Regions from separate parts of the Streptomyces sp. NPDC026672 genome, predicted to be linked through region 2. Evidence: riboswitches for the same ligand, from Rfam matches in the RefSeq annotation. Region 2 holds a riboswitch; each other region holds the start of a gene.
The links. A riboswitch is a leader RNA that binds a small molecule or an ion and turns the genes downstream of it on or off. The one in region 2 is predicted to bind thiamine pyrophosphate.
Positions count from the first base shown of each region.

Region 1 (6,243 bases), on a different contig from region 2:
CCGGCCCCGACACCGAACACCACCAGCACGGCGACGATCAGGGTGATCAGGCCCCGCCGCGGTCGCGTCCGGCGCCGCGGGGGCAGCGGCGGCGGGCTCTCCAGCCGACTGGTGTGCAGCACGTCCGCCGGCTCGTCCTCGTTGACGGGCAGCGGCCGGGGCACGGTCAGCGAGCGCGGGATCACACTCGTGCGGTCCATGGAGATGTCGTGCCCCGCGGACAGCGCCTGCGGCGGCACCGCGTCCAGCTGCTCCTCGCTCAGACCCGAGCGGGCCTGCCGGGTCAGGGCGAGCAGCGCCACGGCGTCGTGCGGCCGGACGTCAGGGGTGCGGGCGGTGGCCGAGACGACCAGCTCGTCCAGCTCGTACGGCATGCCGGGCACGGTGGCCGAGGGCGGCGGGACGTCGTCGTGCAGGTGCTTGTAGAGCACGGCGGCCGGGGTGTCGCCCTCGTGCGGCTTCGCCCCGGTCAGCATCTCGTACAGGACGACACCGCAGGCGTACACGTCGACCCGGGGGTCGGCGGTGCCGTGCTCGATCTGCTCGGGCGCGAGGTAGGAGACGGTGCCGAGGACGGCGCCCGTGGTGCTGGTGACGGTGTCCACGGACCGCACGAGCCCGAAGTCGGCCACCTTGACGCGGCCGTCGTCCCCTATGAGCACGTTCTCCGGCTTCATGTCCCGGTGCACGAACCCGGCGCGGTGCGCGGCGCCGAGCGCGGCGAGCACGGGCTCCAGGATGTCCAGCGCGGCCCGCGGCTGGAGCGCGCCGCGCTCGCGCAGCACGTCACGCAGGGTGCAGCCCGCGACGTACTCCATCGCGAGGTACACGTACGACCCGTCGGTGCCCTGGTCGAAGACCTGCACGACGTTGGGGTGGGCCAGGCGCGCCACCGACTTCGCCTCACGGATGAACCGCTCGACGAACCCCGCGTCGGCCGCGAGCGCCGGGTGCATCACCTTGACCGCGAGCACCCGGTCCAGACGTGTGTCCAGGGCCCGGTACACCGTGGCCATCCCGCCGACCGCGATCCGCGCGTCGACGCGGTAACGGCCGTCGAGCACCTGCCCGACGAGAGGGTCCTGAAGGGTCATATCCACCCGCACGAGTCTACGAGCCCCCACGCACACCCCCTCCGATCCACCCAACCTGAAGCAGACCCGTGACACCACCCCCACTCCACAACCCGCCCCGCCCACCCCACGTAGCGGCGCACCTCGCCCTCCCGCCCGCCCACCCGGCAGCCGACCGCAAACGGGTGGGTGGGTGGGAAACGAAGGGTCCACGACCCGCAGCCGCCGACGGCGAACGGCCCCCACGGGCGAGGTCCACCTCTTGAGGGACCGGGAACGGGCGGGCGGGTGGGGGAAGAGACGGCTAGAACGCCGGGCGTTCGGGGTCCAGGTCGGCCAAGCCTTCCCCCGGCGACGACGCCACCGCGAAGTACCGCCGGGGTATCCGCCCACCCAGCCGAGCCGACCTCCCGGCCTCCACTCCGTACCGCATCGCCAAAGCCATCCGCTCAGGATCCCGCGCCCGCGTCACGGCCGACGCCAGCATCACCCCCGCACACCCCAACTCCATCGCCAACGCCACGTCGGACGCCGTACCGGCCCCCGCGTCCAGGATCACCGGCACCCCCGCCCGCTCCACGATCAGCTCGAAGTTGTGCGGGTTGCGGATACCGAGCCCCGACCCGATCGGCGACCCCAGCGGCATCACCGCCGCACACCCCACGTCCTCCAGCTTCCGCGCGAGCACGGGGTCGTCGTTGGTGTACGGCAGCACGGTGAACCCGTCGTCCACCAGCGTCTCCGCCGCGTCCAGCAGCTCGACCGGGTCCGGCAGCAGCGTGCGCTCGTCGGCGATGACCTCCAGCTTGATCAGATCGCTCCCCAGCGCCTCCCGCGCCAGCCGCGCCGTCAGCACCGCCTCGCCCGCCGTGAAGCAGCCCGCCGTGTTCGGCAGCACCCGCACCCCGAGCTTCTCCAGGACCGACAGCACCGACCCGTGCACCCCGGGATCGACCCGCCGCATCGCCACGGTCGTCAGCTCCGTGCCGGAGGCGACCAGCGCCCGCTCCAGCACGTCCAGGCTGGGCGCACCGCCCGTACCCATGATCAGGCGGGACGAGAACGCCGTACCGCCGAGGACAAAGGGATCGTCGGCCATGGCTCAGCCTCCCTGGACCGCGGTGAGGACTTCGACCCGGTCGCCCTCGCGCAGCGCCGTGGACGGCCACTGCGTGCGCGGGACGACGGTCTCGTTGAGTGCGGCGGCCACCCCGGAGGGCGCCGCGGTGAGGGTCCGCACGAGCGCGTCGAGGGCCGTGCCGGACGCGACCCGGCGGTGCTCGCCGTTGACGGAGATGGTGACGGAGGCGGTCATGCGGGCTGCTCCGAGAGGACGGCGCCGAAGCGCGCGGGCGTGAAGGGGCGGGCCTCCTCGGGGAGCTCCCCGGTGGCCAGGGCGTGCGCCAGCGCGTCGCCGGTGACCGGCGTCAGCAGCACACCGTTGCGGTAGTGCCCGGTGGCCAGCAGCAGCCCGTCGAGGCCGCTCGGCCCGAGCAGCGGCGCGTTGTCGGGCGAGCCCGGCCGCAGCCCGGCCCGGGTCTCCGTGAGCGGCAGCTCGGTGATGCCCGGCACCAGCTCGTGCGCGTCCCGCAGCAGCTCGTAGACGCCGCCCGCGGTCACCGTCGTGTCCCAGCCCAGGTCCTCGCTGGTGGCGCCGACGACCAGCTCGCCGTTCTCCCGGGGCACCAGGTAGACGTGGCTGCCGCGCACCACGGCCCGCACGGTCCGGTTCAGGAACGCCCCGAACCGCTCCGGCACGGTCAGCCGCAGCACCTGACCCTTCACGGGCCGTACCGCGGGCAGTACCTCGTCAGGCACCCCCGCGAGCCGCCCGCTGAGGCTGCCCGCCGCGAGGACCACCTGCTGCGCGTCCAGCTCCGTGCCGTCCGCCGTGGTGACCCCGGCCGCCCGCTCCCGCAGGACCCGCAGCCGTGCCGCCCACGCGCGGTGGAACACCACGCCCGCGCGCTCGCACGCCGTCACCAGCGCCGTCGCGAGCCGCCGCGGGTCGATCTGGTGGTCGCCGTCCACCCGCAGCCCACCGCGCACCCCCGGCGCGAGCATCGGTTCCAGCTGCCGGCACTCCCGGCCCGACAGCCACTCCGACTCCAGCCCCGACTCCCGCTGGAGGACGTGCAGTTCGCGCAGTTGCGCGCGGTCGTCGGCGTCCAGCGCGACGGCGAGCGTGCCGCAGCGCCGGTAGCCGAGGTCCCGGCCGGTCAGCTCGCCGAGCTCGGCCGCGAAGGCCGGGTAGCGGCGGGCCGACTCCAGATTGAGCCCCAGCAGGGTCTGCTCGCCGTGGTGCAGCTCGGTGACCGCGGCCAGCATCCCGGCCGCGACCTGCGCGGCCCCGCCGCCGGGCTCCGGGTCCACGACGGCCGTCGTGAACCCGCGCTGCGCCGCGCGCCAGGCCGTGACCAGGCCGATGATCCCGCCCCCGATGACGAGGACGTCTGACGTACGTGACGACATGGGCGTCCAGCCCCTCCCTTCGCCGGCATGACCCGGATCAGGTTCGTACGGTCGGAGGCCGCCAGCCTCCCTCTCAGCCCGGTGCGTCCGGGCTCCCGCGAGTGCGTGTACGTCCGCCACCCTAGCCCTTGGCCGCGCGGCTCGGTAAGGGCGCGTGGTCCCGGGGCCGGGGCCGGACGGCCGCTGTGCAACACGTCACGGAACGCGACCCCTGACTGACTCTTTGTCAGTTGTCTATGGTGATCAGGTGAGCGAGCAGACACGGGAACGAGGCATGTCACAGGACCGGCGCGTCGTCGTGGTGGGCGCGGGCATGGCCGGGGTGCAGACCGCGGTCGCCCTGCGGGAGCAGGGCTTCAAGGGCCCGGTCACCGTCATCGGCGCCGAGCCGCACCAGCCCTACGACCGACCTCCGTTGTCGAAGGCGGTGCTGCTCGGCACCGCCGAGGGCTCCGCGTTCGACATCGACTTCGACACCCTCGGCATCGACCTCGAACTGGGCCGCGAGGCGCTCGGCGTGCGCCCCGCCGACCACGAGCTCGACACCGAGGCCGGGCCGGTGCCGTACGACGTGCTGGTCCTCGCCACCGGCGCCGAACCGATCCGGCTGCCCGGCGCCGACGGCGTCCAGGGTGTGCATCTGCTGCGCACCCTGGACGACGCCGAGCGGCTGCGGCCGGTGCTCGCCCGGCAGCACGACGTGGTGGTCGTCGGCGCGGGCTGGATCGGCGCAGAGTTCGCCACGGCGGCCCGCGAGGCCGGCTGCGCGGTGACCGTCGTCGAGGCCGCCGACCGGCCGCTCGCGGGCGCCGTCCCGGCGGAGGTGGCCGCCCCGATGACCGCCTGGTACGCCGACAGCGGCACCGACCTGCGCACCCACACGCGGGTGGAAAGCGTCGAACCCGGCGCGGTCGTCCTCGGCGACGGCACCCGGCTGCCCGCGGGCGCCGTCGTGGTCGGCATCGGCGCCCGCCCCGCCACCGCCTGGCTGACCGGCTCCGGCATCGAGCTCGGCGCGCACAACGAGGTCGTCGCCGACGACCGGCTGCGCACCTCCGCGCCGGACGTGTACGCGGTCGGGGACTGCGCCTCCTTCCCGTCCGGCCGCTACGGCGCCCGCCTGCTCGTGCACCACTGGGACAACGCCCTCCAGGGGCCGCGCACCGTCGCCGCGAACATCGTCGGCGACACCTCCGCCGTGTACGACCCGGTGCCGTACTTCTGGTCCGAGCAGTTCGGACGGTTCGTGCAGTACGCCGGACACCACGGCGCGGCCGACACGCTCCTGTGGCGCGGTGACCCCGCCGGGCCCGCCTGGACGGTCTGCTGGCTCCGCGAGGACCGGCTCGTCGCCCTGCTGGCGGTGGGCCGTCCGCGTGACCTTGCGCAGGGGCGACGGCTGATCGAGGCGGGCACGGTGATGGACCCCGCCCTGCTCGTGGACCCGGCGCGGCCCCTGAAGGCGGCGACGGCCTGACCCGGAAAGTCCAGGTTCCGTCCGGCCCGGCTTCCGACTGTCGGTCCGGGATGGCAGGCTGTTTCCGTGACCGAGATTGACACGAAGATCGATGCGCTCGTCCCCGACTGGCTCACCCTCCCCGACATCGCGGAGATGCTGGACGTCGAGGTGACACGCGTGCGGCAGCTGGTCAAGGAGGGCCAGCTCATCGCCGTACGCCGTGGTGAGAACCACGCGCTGCACGTCCCCGCCGCCTTCATCGACGGGGACAAGGTCGTCAAGGGGCTGTCCGGGACCCTGACGCTGCTGCGGGACGACGGCTTCACGGACGAGGAAATGCTGGAGTGGCTCTTCACCGCCGACCCCAGCCTGCCGGGCACCCCCGCCCAGGCCCTCGGTGAGAACCGCGGCACGGAGGTGAAACGCCGGGCCCAGGCCCTCGCCGTCTGACCCGCCCCGCACCCGCGTTCCCGCCGGGCGGGCGCCGGTGCTCACGGCCGGGTGGCACCGTGCCCCGCCGGCCGGAGCACCGCCGTGCCCACCGGGCCGTACCGCCGCCGGGACACGGTGCCCGGTGGCCGTGCCGGCGCGGCCCGGGCGCTACGCTCTCGCGGCCCGTACTCACCGTCACCGCACGCACCCCGGGGGACCCCATGTCCGACGTCACCGCCCGTGCCCGGCTCGCCGACGCGCGGGTCTACCTCTGCACCGACGCCCGCAGGCGCCAGGGCGACCTGCCCGAGTTCCTGGACGCGGTGCTCGCCGGCGGGGTCGACATCGTGCAGCTGCGCGACAAGGGCATGGAGGCCGCCGAGGAGCTGGAGCACCTCGCCGTGTTCGCCGAGGCGTGCGCCCGGCACGGCAGGCTGCTCGCCGTCAACGACCGCGCGGACGTCGCCCACGCCGCCGCCTCCGACGTCCTCCACCTCGGCCAGGGCGACCTCCCCGTCCCCGCGGCCCGCGCGATCCTCGGCGACGACGTCCTGATCGGCCGCTCCACGCACGCCGAGGCCGAGGCCGACGCGGCCGCCGTCCAGGACGGCGTGGACTACTTCTGCACCGGCCCCTGCTGGCCCACCCCCACCAAGCCCGGCCGCCACGCCCCCGGCCTCGACCTGGTCCGCCACACCGCCGCCCTGGGCACCGACCGCCCCTGGTTCGCCATCGGCGGCATCGACCTCGGCAACCTCGACCAGGTCCTCGACGCCGGCGCCCGCCGGGTGGTCGTCGTCCGCGCGA
Region 1 covers NZ_JBEZXS010000013.1:109,374-115,616, reverse strand. The annotation lists gene pknB (Stk1 family PASTA domain-containing Ser/Thr kinase) at 1-1,100, opposite strand, end outside; gene AB0F77_RS17535 (thiazole synthase) at 1,378-2,172, opposite strand; gene thiS (sulfur carrier protein ThiS) at 2,176-2,388, opposite strand; gene thiO (glycine oxidase ThiO) at 2,385-3,545, opposite strand; TPP riboswitch at 3,543-3,654, opposite strand; gene AB0F77_RS17520 (FAD-dependent oxidoreductase) at 3,793-5,022, shown strand; gene AB0F77_RS17515 (Rv2175c family DNA-binding protein) at 5,089-5,454, shown strand; gene thiE (thiamine phosphate synthase) at 5,658-6,243, shown strand, end outside.
Region 1: another riboswitch for thiamine pyrophosphate. It lies ahead of thiO (glycine oxidase ThiO); the one in region 2 lies ahead of thiC (phosphomethylpyrimidine synthase ThiC).

Region 2 (6,243 bases):
TCGTCGTCAGCGGCCGCGCGGCGATCACCGTCGGCCAGGAGACCACACAGGTGGCGCGCGGCAGCGTGGTGTACGTCCCGGCCGGCGTCCCGCACAGGTTCCATCACATCAGCGAGGACCTGAGGGTCCTGGTGGTCTTCTCTCCCCCTGAGGCGTGAGCCGTTCCTCGGGGTTCCCTAGGGGACCGGTCAGGGGAGGACAAGGGGCGCGAGGCGTCCGCGGGGGCCCCGCGCGGCTCTAGCATCGACAGCAGGACATCGATACGACGAGACCGTAAAGGACGAGGGCGATGCGAGAGATCTTCGCGGGACTGCCGTGGTGGGTGAAGTGGGTCGCGGTGCCGGTCATCGCCCTGGTCGTGTTCGGCGGGCTGATCGCCACCGTGGTCGGCTTCGTGATCGGCCTGCTCTTCAAGGCGCTGGTCTTCGTGGCGCTGGTCGGCGGACTGATCTACATCGTGCGGAAGTTCACGGCCGGCTCCTCGTCGCGCAACGACTGGTGAGCCGCGCGGGAAGCCGGTGACGGTAACAGGAATCACCGGTTCCCCCGCGCGAGGGAAGTTTCCGGGCCGACCGGTCCGCGGGCGGCTCAGGGCGGTTAGAGTCCGGAATCCCCGTCGGGGCGCAGCGGCCCCGCACCCGGCGTACACCCCATCCATGACCCTCCGCACGGGCTGCCCCCTCGCGCTCCGGGAGTGCCCCTTGGCCTCGGTCGACACCGCCCGCGCAGTACCGCTCGCACCCCCCGTTCCCCGCTCCGCGCCGCCCGCCGTGCGCAGACCGCCTTCTACGGCCCTCCCGGATCAGCCGCAGTCCGCGACGCTCATCGGGTCCGTGCAGCGCGCGATGCGGCTGCTGGAATCGGTCGCCGGGCACGAGCACGGGGCCCCGGCCAAACAACTGGCCCGCGAGACCGCCCTCGCCCTCCCCACGGCCTACCACCTGCTGCGCACCCTGGTGCACGAGGGTTATCTGCGCCGCGACAAGGGCCTCTTCTTCCTCGGCGAGGCGGCCGAGCGGCTGAACAGCAGCGGGGCGCGGCAGAAATATCGCAGCACCATCGCCGACACCCTGGCGCAGTGGCGCGATTCCATCGGTGCGGCGATCTACTACGCGGCCTACCGCGACGGCGAGATCGAGGTCCTGAGCGTCGCCGACAGCCAGGCGAGCCCCGCGGTCCAGGAGTGGGCCGACTTCCGTGAGACCGGGCACGCGCACGCGGTGGGGCAGTGCCTGCTGTCCCAGCTGAACGAGGAAGCCCGTGTTGACCACCTCGACCGCTACCCGGTGCGCTCGCTCACTCCGTACACGGTGCGTGACGGCCGCTGTCTGCTGCGGCGGCTGGAACGGATGCGGCGGCTCGAACCGGTGACCGAGCGCCAGGAGTACGCGCTCGGGACGATCTGTGCCGCGGTTCCGATCGCCTTCGGCACCACCGTGGCCACGGTGGCCCTCTCCCTGCCGTCCCACCAGGGCGACAGGTTGACGTCAGCGGCACACCGTTTGCAGGACGAGGTGGGGCGCCGCCTGGGGTCCCTCGCCCTCTCTATCAGCATCTGAAAAATCACTCCTTGTGATCCGGTGTACACGTTCAGCAAGATGCCACCAGTGTCAAAGGGGTCATTCCAGGCCAGTCGGCGTCACATGACGGGGTAGGCGATGCGCGAGTCCGTACAGGCAGAGGTCATGATGAGCTTTCTCGTCTCCGAGGAGCTCTCCTTCCGCATCCCGGTGGAGCTGCGGTACGAGACCTGCGATCCCTATGCCGTGCGCCTGACCTTCCATTTGCCCGGGGACGCCCCGGTGACATGGGCGTTCGGGCGGGAGCTGCTGATCGACGGAGTGGGCCGGCCGTGCGGCGACGGTGATGTGCACATCGCGCCGACCGACCACGAGACGCTGGGCGAGGTGCTGATCCGGCTCCAGGTCGGCGGCGACCAGGCGGTGTTCCGCTCCTCGGCGCCGCCGCTGGTGGCGTTCCTGGACCGCACGGACAAGCTGGTGCCGCTGGGGCAGGAGGGGGCCCTCGCGGACTTCGACGCCCATCTGGAGGAGGCCCTGGACCGCATCCTGGCCGAGGAGCAGAGCGCGGGCTAGCGGGCTGGACGTCGGGGGCGGTGCGGCGGGGCGATCGTGGTTCGCATACGGAGTGACGGCCTACGCAGGAACGCTTCTGCTCGGCCGCCCTGCTTTCTTCGCGGGGGTCACCGCTTCCGGCGTCGGCCCCGCCCCGCGCGTGCCGCGGCCGGCTGGGCCGCTTCCAGGGCCTCCGGGTGCGATCCGGGCCGGTCGGCCGAGACCACCAGGGCCGCGAGGGCCGTGGTGAGCGGCACCGAGGCCACCAGACCGATCGAGCCGACCAGCGTGCGCACGATCTCCTCCGCCACCAGCTCGCTGTTGGCGACCGCCCCCACGCTGCTCTGCGCGATGGAGAAGAGCAGCAGCAGGGGCAGCGCCGCGCCGGCGTAGGCGAGGACCAGGGTGTTGACGACCGAGGCGATGTGGTCACGGCCGATGCGGATACCCGCCCGGTACAGCCCGCGCCAGCCCATCGTCGGATTGGCCTCGTGCAGCTCCCAGACGGCGGAGGTCTGGGTCACCGTCACGTCGTCCAGCACACCCAGTGAACCGATGATGACGCCGGCGAGCAGCAGACCGCTCATGTCGATCGACGGGTACAGGCCGTGGATCAGGCCGGTGCTGTCGTCCGTGTTGCCGGTCAGCGCCGCCCAGTTGATGAACTCCGAGCCCAGAAAGCCGATCAGCAGCAGCGAGACCAGGGTGCCGAGCACCGCCACCGAGGTGCGTGCCGACAGTCCGTGGCACATGTAGAGGGCGATCAGCATGATGGCGCTCGCCCCGACCACCGCCACGACCAGGGGGTTCGAGCCCTGGAGGATCGCGGGCAGGATGAACAGGGTCAGCACCAGGAAGCTGACGGCCAGGGCGATCAGTGCCATCAGACCGCGCAGTCGGCCGACCACCACAACGGCGAGCGCGAAGATGCCGGCGAGCAGCGCCATCGGGAACTTCCGGTTCACGTCGGTGACGGAGTACTGGAGTTCCCTCGGGGCCGAGGGCTCGTACGCGACGACGACCTTCTCGCCCTGGGACAACTGCCGTGACTGGTCCGGCTGCACGATCTCCGTGAACGTACGGCCCTTGTCGTTGCCGGTGTCGACGCGGATCGTGGCCTTCTTGCAGGTGCCGTTCGCCTGCTGCTGGGCGGAGTTGCCCTCGGCGGTGGAGGTGTCGCCGGTCGGGGTGCCCCCCGAGGCGTTCACCGACTTGCAGCTCACGCCGACGACCCGGGTGACCGTGGCCTGCTGGGTCTGGCGGTCGAAGCCGACACCGGTGCGCTCGTGCGGCGGGGCTCCGCCGGGCCAGAGGACGACCAGACCCACCACGACGGCCGCGGTGAACGGGATCAGGACGGCCGCGATGACCTTGCGCAGATGCTTGGAGACGGGCGCGGCGGGGCCATGGCTGTGGGAGTGCCCATGACCGTGTCCGCCGCCGGACCCGTGCCCGTCGTCGGAGCCGGTGTCGCCGCCCTGGCCGTGGCCGCCGTACCCGGGGTGGTGGTCGTGGCCGTCACCGGCGCCGTGGCCGTCGCGGCCGTGTCCGCCGCGCTGTCCGAAGCCGGGCCCGCGCGGCGGCTCGGGCGGCGGGAACGGGGGCTGATGCGTCGTGGTCACCGCCCGATCATCGCAAGGAGGGTGGGGGCCCTCTGTTCACCGCGCCCGAATTGACGCTAGCGTGGAGCCACCTTTGCACACGCGGGAGCTCGGAGCACCGGGCTGAGAGGGCGCTGACCTCCGTATTGGCGATGTTTCACGTGGAACAACGAGTGATGTTTCACACGGGACACCGACTGACGGATATCGCTGCGTCGACCGCCGAACCTGTTACCGGGTAATGCCGGCGTAGGGAGTAGGTCTCATGACCATCAAGGACGCACGCATGCCTGCCTCCACGCAGAACGCGACGGACGGTGCTGTCGACTCCGTCGACGGTTCGTCCGACGGGGAGGCCGGGGAGACGGGGAATTCCGTCGGCTGGCACAAGGGGTACGTCGAGGGTTCGCGCCCCGACCTGCGTGTGCCGGTCCGTCAGGTGCACCTCACCAACGGGAAGTCGGTCACGCTGTACGACACCTCCGGCCCGTACACCGATCCGCTCGTCGACACCGATGTCCGCAGGGGGCTGCCGCCGCTGCGGGAGAACTGGATCATCGCCCGCGGGGACACCGAGGAGTACGCGGGCCGTCCCGTCCGCCCGGAGGACGACGGTCTCAAGCACACGTCGCCGCGGGGCGGGCTGCGCAACCTCGACGCGGTGTTCCCCGGGCGGCCGCGTCAGCCGCGCCGCGGCCACGCGGGCGGCGCGGTCACCCAGCTCGCGTACGCCCGCCGGGGAGAGATCACCCCGGAGATGGAGTACGTGGCCATCCGGGAGAACGTCGCTCCCGAGGTCGTCCGGGAGGAGATCGCGGCGGGCAGGGCCGTACTGCCCGCCAACGTCAACCACCCGGAGATCGAGCCGATGATCATCGGCAAGCGGTTCCTGGTGAAGGTCAACGCCAACATCGGCAACTCGGCGGTGACGTCCTCCATCGAGGAGGAGGTCGAGAAGATGACCTGGGCGACCCGCTGGGGCGCCGACACGGTCATGGACCTGTCCACCGGCCGCAATATCCACACGACCCGCGAGTGGGTGCTGCGCAACTCCCCCGTCCCCATCGGCACGGTGCCGCTCTATCAGGCGCTGGAGAAGGTCGACGGCCGGGCCGAGGAGCTGACCTGGGAGATCTACAAGGACACGGTCATCGAGCAGGCCGAGCAGGGCGTGGACTACATGACGGTCCACGCGGGCGTGCGCCTGGCGTACGTACCGCTGACGGCCAACCGCAAGACCGGCATCGTCTCGCGCGGTGGATCGATCATGGCCGCGTGGTGCCTCGCGCACCACAAGGAGTCGTTCCTGTACGAGAACTTCGAGGAACTGTGCGAGATCCTCGCGGCGTACGACGTCACGTACTCGCTGGGCGACGGTCTGCGGCCGGGGTCGATCGCGGACGCCAACGACGAGGCGCAGTTCGCGGAGTTGCGGACGCTCGGGGAACTCAACCGGATCGCCAGGCGTTTTGACGTACAGACGATGATCGAGGGCCCGGGACACGTCCCGATGCACAAGATCAAGGAGAACATCGACCTTCAGCAGGAGATCTGCGATGAAGCTCCGTTCTATACGCTCGGCCCGCTGACGACGGACGTCGCGCCGGCGTACGACCACATCACCTCCGGCATCGGCGCCGCGATGATCGCCTGGTGGGGCACGGCGATGCTCTGCTACGTCACGCCCAAGGAGCACCTGGGCCTGCCCAACCGTGACGACGTCAAGACGGGCGTCATCACCTACAAGATCGCCGCCCACGCGGCCGACCTCGCCAAGGGGCACCCCGGCGCGCAGGAGTGGGACGACGCGCTGTCCGACGCCCGCTTCGAGTTCCGGTGGGAGGACCAGTTCAACCTCGCCATGGACCCCGACACGGCACGGGAGTTCCACGACGAGACCCTCCCGGCCGAGCCGGCCAAGACGGCCCACTTCTGCTCGATGTGCGGCCCGAAGTTCTGCTCCATGAAGATCAGCCAGGACATCCGCCGTGAGCACGGCGGCAGCCGCGCGGAGATCGAGGAGGGCATGGCCCAGAAGTCGAAGGAGTTCGCGGCGGCGGGCAACCGCGTGTACCTGCCGCTCGCGGAGACGGGCGGTGGCTCGGCCGGCTGACCCGGCCGCCTCAGCGGAGGGGGGCCCGCCAGGCCACCAGTCCCGGCCGGCCCGCCTCCGCGAAGCCCACCGCGAACGGCTTGTCGCCGTCGTCCGTCACCAGGTGGATGCTGCACTCCGTCACGCTGTCGCCCGGCGGGATCATCCGGGCGACCCAGTCGGACGGACAGCCGGGGATCTTCGTGTCGAGGACGAAGGGGGTCTTCCCCCGTATCTGCCGACCGCCCTGGGTGAGCAGGCGGACGCGGTCGGCCTGGTCGGCGTAGAGGTCTTTCGACCCGGTGTTGGTGTAGGTGACCGACACGTAGTACGGGACGCCGCGCCGCTCGTTCTCGTTGAGGTCGAGGTCCAGGCCCGCGAGGTCGGCCGCGCTGCCCCGGCGTACGGAAACCAGCGTGGCGGGCAGTTCGAGGACACCGTCCTCGCGGGCGTCCCACCGGACGCGGACGATGTC
Region 2 covers NZ_JBEZXS010000011.1:162,071-168,313, reverse strand. The annotation lists gene AB0F77_RS15670 (cupin domain-containing protein) at 1-158, shown strand, start outside; gene AB0F77_RS15665 (DUF5326 family protein) at 290-502, shown strand; gene AB0F77_RS15660 (helix-turn-helix domain-containing protein) at 657-1,559, shown strand; partial or broken gene AB0F77_RS15655 (hypothetical protein) at 1,558-1,647, shown strand; gene AB0F77_RS15650 (SsgA family sporulation/cell division regulator) at 1,659-2,096, shown strand; gene AB0F77_RS15645 (YibE/F family protein) at 2,204-3,697, opposite strand; TPP riboswitch at 3,769-3,949, shown strand; gene thiC (phosphomethylpyrimidine synthase ThiC) at 3,942-5,789, shown strand; gene AB0F77_RS15635 (hypothetical protein) at 5,800-6,243, opposite strand, start outside.

Region 3 (6,243 bases), on a different contig from region 2:
ATCCACTGCCCCAGGAGGCTCCCAGGTACCCCGTGAGCAGCAGGGCGTGAGCGGTGCCGGCCGCCGCGGCGGTCCAACTGCGTTCGGCAATGCCGAGGGCGAGAAGTCCGATGCCGACCAGGTACCACGGGGAGGCGTAGCTGTTCTCCAGCAGCACGGCCTCCCATGGTTGGTCCTTGCCGAACAGCAGCGCCACCAGAGCTGTCGTGATCACAGTGGTGGCTGTGGCGGTCACGCGGACCCACATGCCGCGCCGGGGGACGACGCCCCGGGCCTCGCCGCGCAGGCGGTACCAGCGGGCGAAGACGAACCATGCGAGGGGGAGGAGCGCGAACCACACGCCCCATGCCGCGAAGCGCAGGACGGCTCCGTCGAACTCGCCCTTCAGACAGGGGGTTCCCGGTTCGTGGACGACGCACAGGCCGGTCAGCTCGGCGTAGGCAAAGGCCGGATAGGACCCGATGTAGCGCCCGTGGGCTCCGAAGTTGAAGGCGTACCGGGCGACCGGAATGGCCGCCAGGGCCAGGAGCCCGAAGCCAAGGAGGGGAGTCCATGCTCCGTTGGTCTGCGTGCGGGTCCTCGCCCGCAGGCCTTCCGTCGCAGCCAACAAGGCAGCCGCGGCCGCCCTCGGTTCCGATCCCTCGCTGTTCGGCGCGGATGTTCCCATTTGTCCCCCTTGTGGGCGGCGCTTTGGCGGCGCTCGTGAGCGGACTGTCGGACGACCGCCCGCTGAGTCAACTTTGCGATACAAAGTACATGGGAATCGAGAGTAAGGTGTGTGCTGACAACACCGGAAGGCCCTACCGAGGAGCAACGCCAGGCAGGCCGGTTGATAGCCCGAAGAGGGCTCTGGCGGGATGGTCGCGGGTCGGCCGGCACGGGTTGCTCTGGTCGAGGGCAGCTGTAGATGGCGTGGCTGAGGCCGGTGGGGGTCCAGCGAGACACGCGCGCATGACCGGTCGGCCCCCCGCCGTCATGGCTGACACCAACAGGCGCGGTCGGCTGCGGTCAGAGCCGATCTTCAGGGGACGCTCACCCTGGAACCGGGGTTGGTCGGTCGACGTCGGCGAGTGCTGTGATCGACCTGATAGGGGTGAGGTCAGACCCTCAAGTTTGTGTCCGGCACGGGGGGTTGTTCCAACCTAGGGACGGCGCCCGCCCCGTGGCTTGGCCCAGTCGGTGAGTCTCCGCGCCCCGGAGGGTGCGTGGATCAGCTGCTGACTACGCCGGAGGCGCGTAAGGGTTCCCGTCGGACGTCGGTGGGCCGCCCCAGTGCACCCCCGGCGGCGCGACAGGAGCCCAGTCCGGGCCGCGGTGTTCCAGCCACCACCTACCGATGGTGTGGAACTTCTCCTCGAAACTGCGATCCCAGCTGAGGAACCCGGTGATCGGCGCCCGTAGGCGGGTGCAGCGGCTGCCCGCTTCGTAGATCACGACGGTCCGGCTTCCGAAGAAAGGCTCGATCTGGATGGCTTGGACGTCAGACCACGGGATGGTCCGGCGGCGGAGGTTGTGCACGATGGCCACCGATGGCGTGAGAGTGACCCCGAAGGGCGCCAAAGTGATCAGCACCGGCAGGACACCCCAGACGAGCAGTCCCGGGACAAGTAGAGGACCGAACGGTCCCCCGTCCAACCAGATCAAGACCTGGAAGGTCGGGACGATAACGATGCTGGGCAGCGCGGGTGACAGGCGTTGGAGGCGTGTCAAGCGGTAACGGATGCGCTCTGGCGGTAGAGCTGCGACCTGCGATTGCTCCATCGATCCCCACTCCTGACCCGATGTGGCCGACGGTGGCCCCTCACCGCCAAGGCAGCATGGCGGACCATGGGCGCGCTGTCCATCTGCTGCGGCGTTGGCCGGAGGGCGGAAGCCGTGGTGGGTGGGCCCGGCTACGAGACGCCCGTCGATTCGTGGTTCTAGGTCCGTTCCCGTCCGAATGACTGCATCGACGCCTTCGTGGCAGCAGCACGTAGCGCTATGGATGATCTGCTCCGCGTGAGTGGACCGGAACGATGGACAGTGGCAGCTCAGCCAGGGCGCACGGCCCCATCGGCCGGGCCGTCCCTGGGCCGTCCGAAGCCGCTCAGTAGCGACCGGTGACGCCTACCAGCGACACCCCCCAGGTCACCCAAGTCGATCTGCGACACTGGTACGGCCATGCCTAAGCCCGGAGAACTTATTTTTGTCGCCCCGCGCGGAGCCAAGAAGCCGCCGCGGCATCTCGCCGATCTGTCGCCCGCCGAGCGCAAGGAGGCCGTCGCCGCGATCGGTGAGAAGCCGTTCCGCGCCAAGCAGCTGTCGCAGCACTACTTCGCGCGGTTCGCGCACGACCCCGCCGAGTGGACCGACATCCCCGCCGGATCGCGCACCAAGCTCCAGGAGGCGCTGCTGCCGGAGCTGATGACCGTCGTCCGGCACCTGTCGACCGACCAGGGCACCACCCGCAAGACGCTGTGGCGGCTGTTCGACGGGACGCTCGTCGAGTCGGTGCTGATGCGTTACCCGGACCGGGTCACCATGTGCATCAGCTCGCAGGCCGGCTGCGGCATGAACTGCCCGTTCTGCGCGACCGGGCAGGCGGGCCTCGACCGCAACCTGTCCACCGCCGAGATCGTGCACCAGATCGTCGACGGCATGCGGGCCCTCAGGGACGGCGAGGTTCCCGGCGGCCCGGCGCGGCTGTCCAACATCGTCTTCATGGGCATGGGCGAGCCCCTCGCCAACTACAACCGGGTCGTCGGAGCCGTCCGCGCCCTCACCGACCCCGAGCCGGACGGGCTCGGCCTGTCGCAGCGCGGCATCACCGTCTCCACCGTCGGGCTGGTGCCGGCCATCCACCGGTTCGCCGACGAGGGCTTCAAGTGCCGGCTCGCGATCTCGCTGCACGCGCCCGACGACGAGCTGCGCGACACCCTCGTCCCCGTGAACACCCGCTGGAAGGTCCGCGAGGTCCTCGACGCCGGCCTGGAGTACGCCGCGAAGTCCGGCCGCCGGCTGTCCATCGAGTACGCCCTGATCCGGGACATCAACGACCAGGCGTGGCGCGGCGACCGGCTCGGCCGGCTGCTGCGGGGCAAGCCCGTGCACGTCAACCTGATCCCGCTCAACCCCACGCCGGGCTCCAAGTGGACCGCGTCGCGGCCCGAGGACGAGAAGGCGTTCGTCGAGGCGATCGCCGCGCACGGCGTGCCGGTGACCGTCCGGGACACCCGGGGTCAGGAGATCGACGGTGCCTGTGGTCAGCTCGCGGCCACCGAGCGGTAGTCTGAACGCCGTACCACCACACCTTCATATTCCGACAGGGGAGCGCCACAGCGCTGAGAGTGCGGCAACCGGGCCGCAGACCCTCTGAACCTCGCCCAGGTCATTCTGGGTAGGAAGTTCGGTCATCACTCGAGCTGTTGCGCCCCGTCCGGGTCCCCCGGGCGGGGCCGCGTCTCTTCCTGGCCAACCCCAGGAGGACATCCAGTGCACCACAAGACCCTCGTGGCCGTCGCCGTCGGCCTCGGTCTCGTCTCGCTGTCCGCGTGCGGATCGGACGACGGCAAGGCGTCGGCGGGCTCCGCGTCCAAGACCGTCACCCTCGTCAGCCACGACTCGTGGGCCGTGTCGAAGAACGTGCTCGCCGACTTCGAGAAGAGCTCCGGCTACCGCGTCAAGGTCCTCAAGGACGGCGACGCCGGACAGGCCGTCAACAAGGCCGTCCTGACCAAGGACAACCCGCAGGGCGACGTCTTCTTCGGCGTCGACAACACCCTGCTCTCCCGCGCCCTCGACAACGGCCTCTTCCAGTCGTACGAGGTCAAGGACGCCGCCGCGATCCAGCCCGCGTACCGCGTCGACCCCGGCAAGCACCGGGTCACGCCCATCGACAGCGGCGACATCTGCGTCAACTACGACAAGGCGTACTTCGACAAGCACCGGCTGGCCCCGCCGCAGAGCTTCGACGACCTGGTCGAGCCCGCCTACAAGAACCTCCTCGTCACCGAGAACGTGTCCACCTCCTCGCCCGGCCTGGGCTTCCTGCTCGGCAGCGCCGCGCACTACGGCGACGACGGCTGGCCGGACTACTGGAAGAAGCTCAAGGCCAACGGCGTCAAGGTCGTCGACGGCTGGGAGCAGGCCTACGACGAGGAGTTCTCCGGCTCGGCCGGAGGGAAGAAGGCCCACGGGGACCGGCCGCTGGTCGTCTCCTACGCCTCCTCCCCGCCCGCCGAGGTCGTCTACGCCGACCCGAAGCCCACCACCGCCCCGACCGGGGTCGCCGCCGGCACCTGCTTCCGGCAGATCGAGTACGCGGGCCTGCTGAGCAACGCGCGCAACAGCGAGGGCGGCAAGGCGTTCCTGGACTTCCTCGTCGGCAAGGAGTTCCAGGAGGACATGCCGCTCAACATGTTCGTCTACCCGGTGCGCGAGGGCGCCCAGGTGCCGCCGGAGTTCACGAAGTACGGCCCGCAGGCCAAGGACCCCGAGACGCTGCCCGCCGAGAAGATCGCCGCCAACCGCGACCAGTGGGTCAAGTCGTGGACGTCGCTCGTACTGAAGTAGCGGCCGGGAGGCGCGGGAACACGGCGCGGCTCGCCCTGATGGCCGGGCCCGTCGTGTTCTTCGCCGTCTTCTTCGCCTGGCCCGTCGCCGCGATCGTCGCCCGTGGGCTCAAGGTGGACGGCAGCTGGCGGCTGGGCCGGATCGCGGACGTCGTCGCGCAGTCCGACATCCGGCACGTGCTGTGGTTCACCACCTGGCAGGCGCTCGCCTCCACCGCGCTCACCCTGCTGCTCGCCCTGCCCGCCGCCCATGTGTTCGCGCGCCTGGACTTCCCGGGCAAGCAGGTGCTGCGGGCCGTCGTCACCGTGCCGTTCGTGCTGCCGACGGTGGTCGTCGGCACGGCCTTCCTCGCGCTCGTCGGGCGGGGCGGACTGCTCGACGAGCTGTGGGGCGTACGGCTCGACACCACCGTGTGGGCCATCCTGCTGGCGCACGTCTTCTTCAACTACGCGGTCGTCGTACGGACCGTGGGCGGACTGTGGGCGCAGCTCGACCCGCGTCAGGAGGAGGCCGCCCGGATGCTGGGCGCCTCGCCGTTCGGTGCCTGGCGCAAGGTGACCCTGCCCGCGCTCGCGCCCGCCGTGGCCGCCGCGGCGCTGATGGTGTTCCTGTTCACCTTCACCTCGTTCGGCGTCGTCCAGATCCTCGGCGGCCCCACCTTCGCCACCCTCGAAGTGGAGATCTACCGGCAGACCTCGGAGATCTTCGACCTCTCCACGGCCGCCGTCCTGACGCTCGTCCAGTTCGCCGCGGTCGCCGCGATCCTCGCCGTGCACGCCTGGACCGTACGGCGCCGGGAGACGGCCCTGCGGCTGGTCGACGCGTCGGTGACCGCGCGCGGGCCGCGCGGCGCCGGGCAGTGGGCGCTGCTCGCCGGCGTCCTCGCCACCGTCGCCCTGCTGGTCCTGCTGCCGCTTGCGGTCCTCGTCCAACGCTCCCTGGACGCGCCCGGGTTCGGCTACTACCGGGCGCTCACCCGCGAGGACGGCGGAACGTTCCTGGTGGCGCCCGTCACCGCGATCGCGACCTCGCTGGAGTACGCCGTCGCCGCCACCGCCATCGCCGTGCTGGTCGGTGGGCTCGCCGCCGCCGCGCTGGCCCGCCGGGACGCCGGCCGGATCGTGCGGGGCTTCGACGCGCTGCTGATGCTGCCGCTCGGTGTCTCCGCGGTGACCGTGGGCTTCGGCTTCCTCATCGCCCTGGACGAACCGCCGCTGGACCTGCGGCAGTCCTGGATCCTCGTCCCCCTCGCCCAGGCCCTCGTCGGCGTCCCCTTCGTCGTACGGACCATGCTGCCCGTGCTGCGGGCGGTGGACGCGCGGCTGCGGGAGGCGGCGGCGGTGCTCGGCGCCTCGCCCCTGCGGGTGTGGCGGGAGGTCGATCTGCCGCTGGTGCGGCGGGCGTTGCTGGTCGCGGCCGGGTTCGCGTTCGCCGTGTCGCTCGGCGAGTTCGGGGCGACCGTGTTCATCGCGCGGCCCGACAACCCGACGCTGCCCGTGGCCGTGGCACGGCTGCTGGGCCGGCCCGGCGACCTCAACTACGGGCAGGCGATGGCCCTGTCGACGATTCTGATGCTGGTGTGCGCGGCGTCGCTGCTGATCCTGGAGCGGCTGCGGACCGACCGGACGGGGGAGTTCTGATGCTGCTGAGCCTGGAGGCCGCGACCGTGCGTTTCGGCGGGCGGGCCGTCCT
Region 3 covers NZ_JBEZXS010000015.1:87,025-93,267, forward strand. The annotation lists gene AB0F77_RS19345 (hypothetical protein) at 1-607, opposite strand, end outside; gene AB0F77_RS19350 (hypothetical protein) at 1,222-1,761, opposite strand; gene rlmN (23S rRNA (adenine(2503)-C(2))-methyltransferase RlmN) at 2,161-3,267, shown strand; TPP riboswitch at 3,294-3,401, shown strand; gene AB0F77_RS19360 (thiamine ABC transporter substrate-binding protein) at 3,472-4,551, shown strand; gene AB0F77_RS19365 (iron ABC transporter permease) at 4,590-6,191, shown strand; gene AB0F77_RS19370 (ABC transporter ATP-binding protein) at 6,191-6,243, shown strand, end outside.
Region 3: another riboswitch for thiamine pyrophosphate. It lies ahead of AB0F77_RS19360 (thiamine ABC transporter substrate-binding protein); the one in region 2 lies ahead of thiC (phosphomethylpyrimidine synthase ThiC).